DNA from 2 places in the Pseudomonas sp. LjRoot71 genome. Region 1 is predicted to be linked to the other one. Evidence: riboswitches for the same ligand, from Rfam matches in the RefSeq annotation. Region 1 holds a riboswitch; the other holds the start of a gene.
The links. Region 1 has a riboswitch for cobalamin ahead of ACSQ17_RS06920 (TonB-dependent receptor family protein). Riboswitches for the same ligand answer to the same signal wherever they lie in the genome.
Positions count from the first base shown of each region.

Region 2: another riboswitch for cobalamin. It lies ahead of btuB (TonB-dependent vitamin B12 receptor); the one in region 1 lies ahead of ACSQ17_RS06920 (TonB-dependent receptor family protein).

Region 1 covers NZ_CAXURA020000001.1:1,456,871-1,461,078, reverse strand. Annotated here, with positions in the region: gene ACSQ17_RS06925 (cobalamin-binding protein) at 1-377, shown strand, start outside; gene ACSQ17_RS06920 (TonB-dependent receptor family protein) at 411-2,318, opposite strand; cobalamin riboswitch at 2,421-2,638, opposite strand; gene dxs (1-deoxy-D-xylulose-5-phosphate synthase) at 2,705-4,208, opposite strand, start outside.
Region 2 covers NZ_CAXURA020000001.1:198,161-202,368, reverse strand. Annotated here, with positions in the region: gene ACSQ17_RS00945 (C40 family peptidase) at 1-437, shown strand, start outside; gene ACSQ17_RS00940 (C40 family peptidase) at 603-1,127, shown strand; gene ACSQ17_RS00935 (O-methyltransferase) at 1,155-1,817, shown strand; gene ACSQ17_RS00930 (hypothetical protein) at 1,833-2,153, shown strand; cobalamin riboswitch at 2,243-2,470, shown strand; gene btuB (TonB-dependent vitamin B12 receptor) at 2,599-4,208, shown strand, end outside.

The sequences.
Region 1 (4,208 bases):
TGCAACAGCTGAGTCAGCGCTACCGGCGCGAGCAGCCGTTGCGGCTGTTCTATCAGATCTGGGATGTGCCGCTGTACACCATCGGCGGTCAGCAGATCATCAGCGATGCCCTGGCGGTATGCGGGGCGCGCAATATTTTTGCCGAGCTGAGCTTGCCTGCGCCGCAGGTCAGCGTAGAAGCGGTACTTGAGCGCAATCCCGAGGTGATTCTGGCGGGTGTGCAGCAGCAGTTGGATGCCTGGCGCATCTGGCCGGGCCTAACGGCTGTCGAGCGCGAGCAACTCTGGCTGGTACCGGACAACGGCCTGGAGCGGCCGAGCTTTCAGATGCTGGGGGCGATGGAGAAATTGTGTGAGCGCTTGGCGCAGGCGCGTTGAAAGCCCTGGACCGAAAAGGCCCAGGGCGGATTGTCAGAACCTGTAACCAACGCTGAGCTGCACCTGCTCTTCGGCTGCGGGGTAACTGCTGGTTGCGCTGGCAAACGCGTCATAACGTTTGCCAGTGAGGTTGTTGAGGCGCAACTTGCTGCTGAACTGCTGATAGTCGTAGCTCAGTGCCGCGTTAAGCAGGGTGTAGCTGCCCGCTTGGTGCTGGTTGTTGGCATCGTCCCCCGAGTAATAGCGGTTGCCGGTATAAACCGCTTCCAGATAACCGCGCAGGCCTGGCACGATCAGGTAGCTGAGGTGTGTACTGGCCGTATGGCGCGCGACCCACGGAACCTTGTTGCCCTGAAAAGAGCCCGCGCGAAACTCCGCATCGGTAAAGCTGTATTGGCCACCGATGCTCAGGCGTTCGCTCAACTGGCGCTCCGCTTCCAGCAGCAGTCCATCACGGCGGGTTTTATCCAGATTGATATTGGCCCCGCGACCATTCCAGCTGTTGGGGTTGGCAATCATTGCGTCGTAGAGGAGTTCGTCCTGCAAATCCAACCGATACAGCGTTGCTTGGTAACGCTGTACGCCGTCTTGCCACTCGATGCCACTTTCCCAAGACACGCCGGTCTGCGGTTTGAGGAACTCGACCCCTGGCAGGACAAACGCATTGTCGTCCACGTTGGCCCAGCGCAGCACATCCTCGCGCTTGATAAACAAACGCGTCTCTTGGTTAGCTTGCCAGCTCAGGCCAATGCTGGTGCTGTCTTCGCGATCTTTATGGTGTTTGCGGATCGCCTTGTTATTGTCGTCCGCTTCGCTGCTGCGATAGCCGACAGTAACGGTCACGTCGCGGCCTAGTTCCTGGCTTAACTGGCTATACCAGTCGCGCTGGGTTTGCTGGAAGTCGGTGCCCCAGGATGATTGGGCGTCACTGCTTATGTGGTCGTGACCCAGTAGCCATTCTCCTGCCCCCAGGGTGTTGTCGTAGCGTGCACTCAGTCTGGGACTGATGCTTTCAGTGCGGGTGTCCTGGGTGAAACGGTCCGGTGCAGCAAAACTGCCGACACTGTCCTGATCGCTATGGCTGTAGTCGAGGTTGGCAGTCCATACGTCACTCAGTTGCTGCTCCAGGGCAAAACGATGCACCTGCGTCTTGCTGTCATTCCAGGCCGTTGAGTCACTTTGCTTGCGATCTGTACGGCGTTGCGCCCTGGTCAGGGCATTGGGGTAGAGCAGCTCATCGTCGACCGTTTGGTACTCATACAGCGCATGGCCATTGTCATGGTCATAGCGCAGGCGGGCGAAGGCGTTGCTGTAACTGGCATTGTTATGGTCGCGATAGTTGTCAGCTGTTCGCGACTCGCCGCTCAGGTAGGTCGAAAATCCACCGCCGAGCTGCTGGTAGATATGCCCGCGAAAGGCCTCCAGGTCATGGCTGCCGCGACTGGCTTCGAGATAGCCCTCATTGCTGCTTGGGGTGCGGGTGACAATATTGATAACGCCACCTACCGCTTGGTCGCCATAGAGGACTGTACCTGCGCCACGAATGATCTCGATGCGCTCGATATTGCCCAGCGGCACGCTGTTGAGGTCGGCTCCGGCCTGGCTGGGTTGGTTTAGGCGCCGACCATCGACCAGGATCAGGGTGTTGTTAACCGCATTCTCGCCGAAGCCGCGCAGACTGAAAGTGGCTCGGCTGCCATCGCCAATGGTGTCGCGTATTTGTATACCGGCCTGGCTGCGCAGTACGTCAAGGAGTGATGACGCCGCAGTTGCTTCAATCTGCTGGCGGTCGATTACTTTGACGCTCGCGGGCACCGGTGCTTTGAGCGGAGTCGCACGAGTAATGACCAGTGGTGGCAACTCGTGGTTGCGGCTATCGCTGGCAGCAACGCTGATGCTGGGCAACAAGGCCACAGCCAGGGCAAGACGGGACAACTTCATCTAGAGAATCCTCAAAAGGTCGGGAGACTTTTGAGGAGGGCAGGGACAAGAACGGGCGTGCGCAGAGGCAGCCTGAGCTTGACGGTGATGCCCTCCGCAACACCAGTCGCATCCAGCAAGGCCGGTCTCCGGACTCTCGACATACGTGGCCTCGTCCTTCCCAGATTGCTCCAGTGGACAGCGTGAGGTGACGTGCAGAATGGCTCTGCGGTCGATTACCGTTGCGGGGGCAGTGCCGGGATGGCTCGTCATGAGCGCACCGGCTTCCCGTTTAACGCCGCTTCACGGATGAAGGGCGCACCTTGGCGGAAGTAAAACGCCGCGCACCTTAATGCGCGGTTACTGCAATTACAAGTGAGCGTCGTTCAGCTCGGGATCAATGGCGCTCAGCTGGCCAGGGTTGCCAGGCGCTGGCGTACGGCCGCTTCGATGCCAGCGGCATCCAGGCCGCATTCGGCGAGCATCTGCGCCGGTTTGGCGTGTTCGACGTAGTAGTCCGGCAGGCCCAGGTGCAGCACGGGTTTGAGCAGGCCGGCATGGGCGAGGAACTCGCTGACCGCGCTGCCGGCACCGCCCATCACGCTGTTCTCTTCGATGGTCACCAGCAACTCGTGGCTGGCCGCCAGCTGGCGTACCAGGGCTTCATCCAGCGGTTTGACGAAGCGCATATCGACCACCGTGGCGTCGAGTGCGTCGCCCACCTTGAGCGCTTCGCTCAGTTGCACGCCGAACACCAGCAGGGCGCTTTGCTTGCCCTGGCGGCGAACCACGCCCTTACCGATTTCCAGCGGTTCCAGGCCTGGTTCGATGGCCGCATTCGGCCCGCTGCCACGCGGATAGCGGACGGCGGCAGGGCCATTGAACAGATGGCCAGTGCTGAGCATGCGGCGCAGTTCGTTCTCATCACTCGGGGTCATCACCAGCATGCCGGGGATGCAGCGCAGGTAGGAGATGTCGAAGCTGCCGGCGTGGGTCGGGCCGTCCTCGCCGACCAGACCGGCGCGGTCGATGGCGAACAGCACGTCGAGGTGCTGCACGGCTACATCGTGGATCAGCTGGTCATAGGCGCGCTGCAGGAAGGTCGAGTAGATCGCCACCACCGGCTTGGCGCCGTCGCAGGCCATGCCGGCGGCGAGGGTCACTGCGTGTTGCTCGGCGATGGCTACATCGAAATAGCGCTCGGGGTAACGTTCGCTGAAGGCCACCAGGTCGGAGCCTTCCTTCATCGCCGGGGTGATGCCGACCAGGCGCGGGTCTTCGGCGGCCATATCGCACAGCCACTGGCCAAATACGCTGGAGTATTTCGGCCCGCTGGCTTGCTTGGGGGCGGCCGGCGCGTTGATCGGCTCCAGCTTGGTGATAGCGTGATAGCCGATCGGGTCGACCTCGGCCGGGGCGAAACCCTTGCCCTTTTTGGTCACCACATGCAGGAACTGCGGGCCGTCGAGGTCGCGCATATTGCGCAGCGTCGCCAGTAGGGTGGGCAGGTCGTGGCCGTCGATGGGGCCGACGTAGTTCCAGCCCAATTCTTCGAACAGGGTGCCGGGGACCAGCATGCCTTTGGCGTGTTCTTCCACCTTGCGGGCGATTTCCCAGGCACCGGGCAGGTGCGAGAGGATCTTCTTGCTGCCTTCGCGCATGTTCGAGTACGTGCGGCTGGAGATGATCTTGGCCAGGTAGTTGGATAGGCCACCGACGTTCTTGGAGATCGACATGTCGTTGTCGTTGAGGATCACCAGCATGTTGGCGCCCACGTCACTGGCGTGGTTCAGCGCCTCGAAGGCCATACCGGCGGTCATCGCGCCGTCGCCGATTACTGCCACGGCCTTGCGCTTCTCACCTTTCAGGCGGGCGGCGATGGCCATGCCCAGGGCGGCGCTGATGCTGGTG
Region 2 (4,208 bases), 1.3 Mb from region 1:
AATCCTACAAACTGCCGCAGCTGGCTGACAGCATCCTGTCTCACGGCCTATCGCTGGTGGGTACGCGCTATCGCTTCGGTGGTGGTTCGGTGAGTTCCGGTTTCGATTGCAGCGGCTTTATCGGTTACCTGTTCAAGGAAGAAGCCGGCATGCAGTTGCCGCGTTCTTCCCGCGACATGATCAATATCGACGCTCCTCTGGTCTCGCGCGATGAGCTGGAGCCGGGTGATCTGCTGTTCTTCAGCACCAATGGGCGTAATCGCGTCAGCCACGCCGGCATCTACATGGGTGATAACCAGTTCATCCACTCCAGCAGCAGCCGCAGCGGTGGTGTGCGGGTCGACAGCCTGGAAGATCGTTACTGGAAACGTACCTTTATCGAAGCCAAGCGTGCCCTGGCGCTGGCGCCAAGTGACAGCGTGGCGCGCCATCCTTGAACCTGTGGGAGGCGGCTGCCAGCTGCGCAGCCGTTTCCCAGGGTTATATATCTGATGCATCTCGATAGTTTTCAATGACTTGCTAGGCAAAGCTAATCTAAAGCTTGCTCTGCGGTGCGCAAGTCGGCAGAGTAGGGCGCATCCCGGCTCAGGATCGCCTTATCCATGACCGCTCTCGCCCGTTTCAGCATGCTGGTCGTCGTTGCCTTGCTCAGCGCCTGTTCCAGTCGCGCACCTACTCCAATCCCGCCACCTGTCGTGCAAACGCCCAGCAGCAGCTTTAACGGCAATGCTGATGACGTGCTGTTTCGCGCCCTCGGCTTGGTTGGCACGCCTTATCGCTACGGGGGCAATACCCCGGACGGTGGTTTTGATTGCAGTGGCCTGATTGGCTATGTCTACCGCGATGCGGCGGGTATCAGCCTGCCGCGTTCGACTCGCGAGCTGATCAGCATGCGCGCTCCGGCTGTCGGTCGCGACCGCCTGCAAAGTGGCGACCTGGTGTTCTTCGCCACCAATGGCGGCAGCCAGGTTAGCCATGCCGGCATCTATGTCGGTGAGGGGCGCTTCGTTCATGCGCCGTCGAGCGGCGGCACCGTACGCCTGGACAGCCTGAGCAACACCTACTGGCAGCGTACCTACCTGAATGCCAAGCGCGTATTTACCCCGGAACTGGCGCGCAATCCCTGATCAACCTGCGCGGCTGAGGGGCCTGCCATGACCAACCAGACGCTTACGCTCGATGCTGCTCTGCATCAATACCTGCTGGATGTTTCCCTGCGTGAAACGCCGCTGCTCAAGCGTCTGCGCGAAGAAACCGCACAGCTGAGCATGGCGCGTTGGCAGATTGCCCCTGAGCAGGGTCAGTTTATGGCCCTGCTGGTGCAGCTGACCGGTGCCCGGCGGATTGTCGAAGTCGGTACCTTCACCGGCTACAGCGCCCTGTGCATGGCTCAGGCCATGCCGGCGGACGGCCAACTGATCTGTTGCGACATTCCCGGCGACTACAACGCCACGGCCGAGCGTTACTGGTCTGAGGCGGGGGTTGCTGAACGTATCGAGCTGCGTTTGGCACCGGCGCTGGAGACATTGGCTGCGTTGGAACAGGAAGGCCTGGCCGGCAGTATCGATTTGCTGTTTATCGATGCCGACAAGGCCAATTATCCCAGTTACCTGGAACATGCTCTGCGTCTGGTGCGCCAGGGAGGACTGATCCTGTTCGACAACACCCTGTGGAGTGGCCGTGTGCTTAAGGAAAGCCCTGAAAGCGCCGATACCCGAGCCATTCAAGCGCTCAATCTGGCGCTACGCGATGACCCGCGCATCGACCTGTCCCTGCTGCCGCTGGGTGACGGGCTGAGCCTGTGTCGCAAACGCTGAACCTGCGCTGCTCGTATGCCAGAACCGATTCGCCTGCCTGCCCAGCCTGATGCCTGTGAGTTGTGCGCCCGTATGGTGCCACTGACGCGGCATCACCTGATCCCCAAGGCGCTGCACAACAAGGTCTATGTGCAGAAGCGTTTCGCCAAGAGTGAGCGCATCAGCGCTACGCTCTGGGTTTGCCGGGCCTGTCACAACCAGATCCACCGGTTGTTCAGTGAAAAGGAACTGGCATTGACCTACAACAGTCGCGACAGCCTGCTTGCAGATGAACGCCTGCGCACCTTCGTCGAGTGGCTGGCGAGCAAGCCCGCCGGGTTTATGCCCCGGCATTGATCTAGCCCGGCGTGTGTCAGGCAGCCTGCCTGCGACCTTAATGGTCTCTGGGCGGCGTTATGCGTTGACGCTCCCGGTGCAACTCTCTACCCTGCGCGCCTGCAACAGGTGCCCCCGACGCAGCGCGTCAGAGGGGTGAAACAGGGAAGCCGGTGCGTTACGTGTTGATCACGCAACAATTCCGGCGCTGCCCCCGCAACGGTAAACGAGTCAAGGATCGCCAATAGCCACTGTGCCCACCGGCATGGGAAGGCGCGATCCGGAAGCCATCGGCTTCACTCGTCAGCCCGGAGACCGGCCTGCTGCATCCACGGCATTGCGGAGGGCGTTGTCGGGTGGTTGCGGCGTTCTGCCGTGTCTGCCCGTGCTGTTCTCCCATGCCTTATATCGGCAGTGTCGCGCGGGTGGCGCGACGGAGAATCAGACCTTGCTTCGCATCCTCAATATGCGTCCGCTGGCCATTGCGCTCGCGGGCTGTAGCCCATTTCTCGCGGCCCAGGCCGCAACCCTCAGCCTGGATACCCAGGTTATTACCGCAACCCGCACCGAGCAGTCAGCGGCCAGCAGCATTGCGGCGTTCAACCTGATCGAGCGTGAGCAGATCGAGCGCAGCCAGGCGCAGTCGGTGCCGGAATTGCTCAGCCGCGTGCCGGGTATTTCCCTGAGCAACAACGGCGGCCCAGGCAAGTCGACCTCACTGTTTATGCGCGGCAGCAACTCCAACCATGTGCTGGTACTGATCGATGGCGTCAAGGTCGGTTCGGTGACCAGTGGTGGCGCCGCATTGCAGGATTTGCCCATTGAACTGGTTGAGCGCATCGAAGTGGTTCGCGGGCCACGCTCCAGCCTGTATGGCTCCGAGGCCATTGGCGGGGTGATTCAGATTTACACCCGCAAAGGCCAGGGCACGGGCTTCAAGCCTTTTGCTTCGGCAGGTTATGGCAGCCAGGACACCTATCAGGGCAGCGCCGGCTTCACCGGTACGGCCGGCAGTGGCTGGTACAGCCTGGGGGTGTCTGGTCTTGATACGGATGGCATCAACGTCAAACCGGCAACGGTCAGCGGTTATGAGCAGGACCGCGACGGCTACCGCAGCCTGTCACTGGCCGCCAAGGCCGGTTACCAGTTCGCCAATGGCCTGGAACTCGATGGCAGCCTGTTGCAGAGCCGCTCGCACAACGACTATGACTCGGTGAACAGCAAGCGCACCGCCGGCTTCGGTGCCAATGCCGAGGGTGTGCAGAAGGTGGTGGGCGGACGGGCACGTTTCAGCCCGCTGGAGCCCTGGCTGTTGACCCTGCAGGCCGGGCGCAGCGAGGACAAGTCCGACAGCTTTCAGGACCGCGCCTTCTATTCGCGATTTGACAGCCGCCGCGACTCGCTCAGTTGGCAGAACGACCTCAGCCTGGCCGATGGCCACACCCTGACCTTGGGCGCCGACTATCAGCATGACGAGGTCAACGGCACGACCGACTATGCCCGCGATTCACGTGACAACCAGGGGCTCTTTGCCCAGTACCTGGCGCAGCTCGGCCGGCATGACCTGCAACTCAGCGTGCGCCGCGACGATGACGAACAGTTCGGCAAGCATGACACCGGCAGTCTGGGCTGGGGCTATGCGCTGAGCGATGCGCTGCGCCTGACGGCCAGCTACGGCACGGCCTTCAAGGCACCGACCTTCAACCAGCTGTACTACCCAGGTTTCGGTAACCCGGATCTGCAAGCCGAAGAGTCGCGCAGCATCGAGCTGGGGCTGGCCGGTGTGCATGACTGGGGGCACTGGTCGATCAATGCCTACCGCAGTGAGATCGACAACCTGATCGCCACTGTGAATTCGCTGGTGGGCGGCAAGAGCCAGAGCCGCGCCGAAGGTGTCGATGAGGCGCGCATTCGCGGTGTCGAGTTGCAGCTGGGCAGCGAGTTGCTGGGCTGGGAATGGAATGCCAATTACAGCCTGATGAGTGCCGAGAACCGCTCACAGCGCAGCAGCCGTGGCGGCATTGCTTACTACGGCAAGGAACTCAATCGACGGCCGAGCCAGTTGTTCAACCTCGA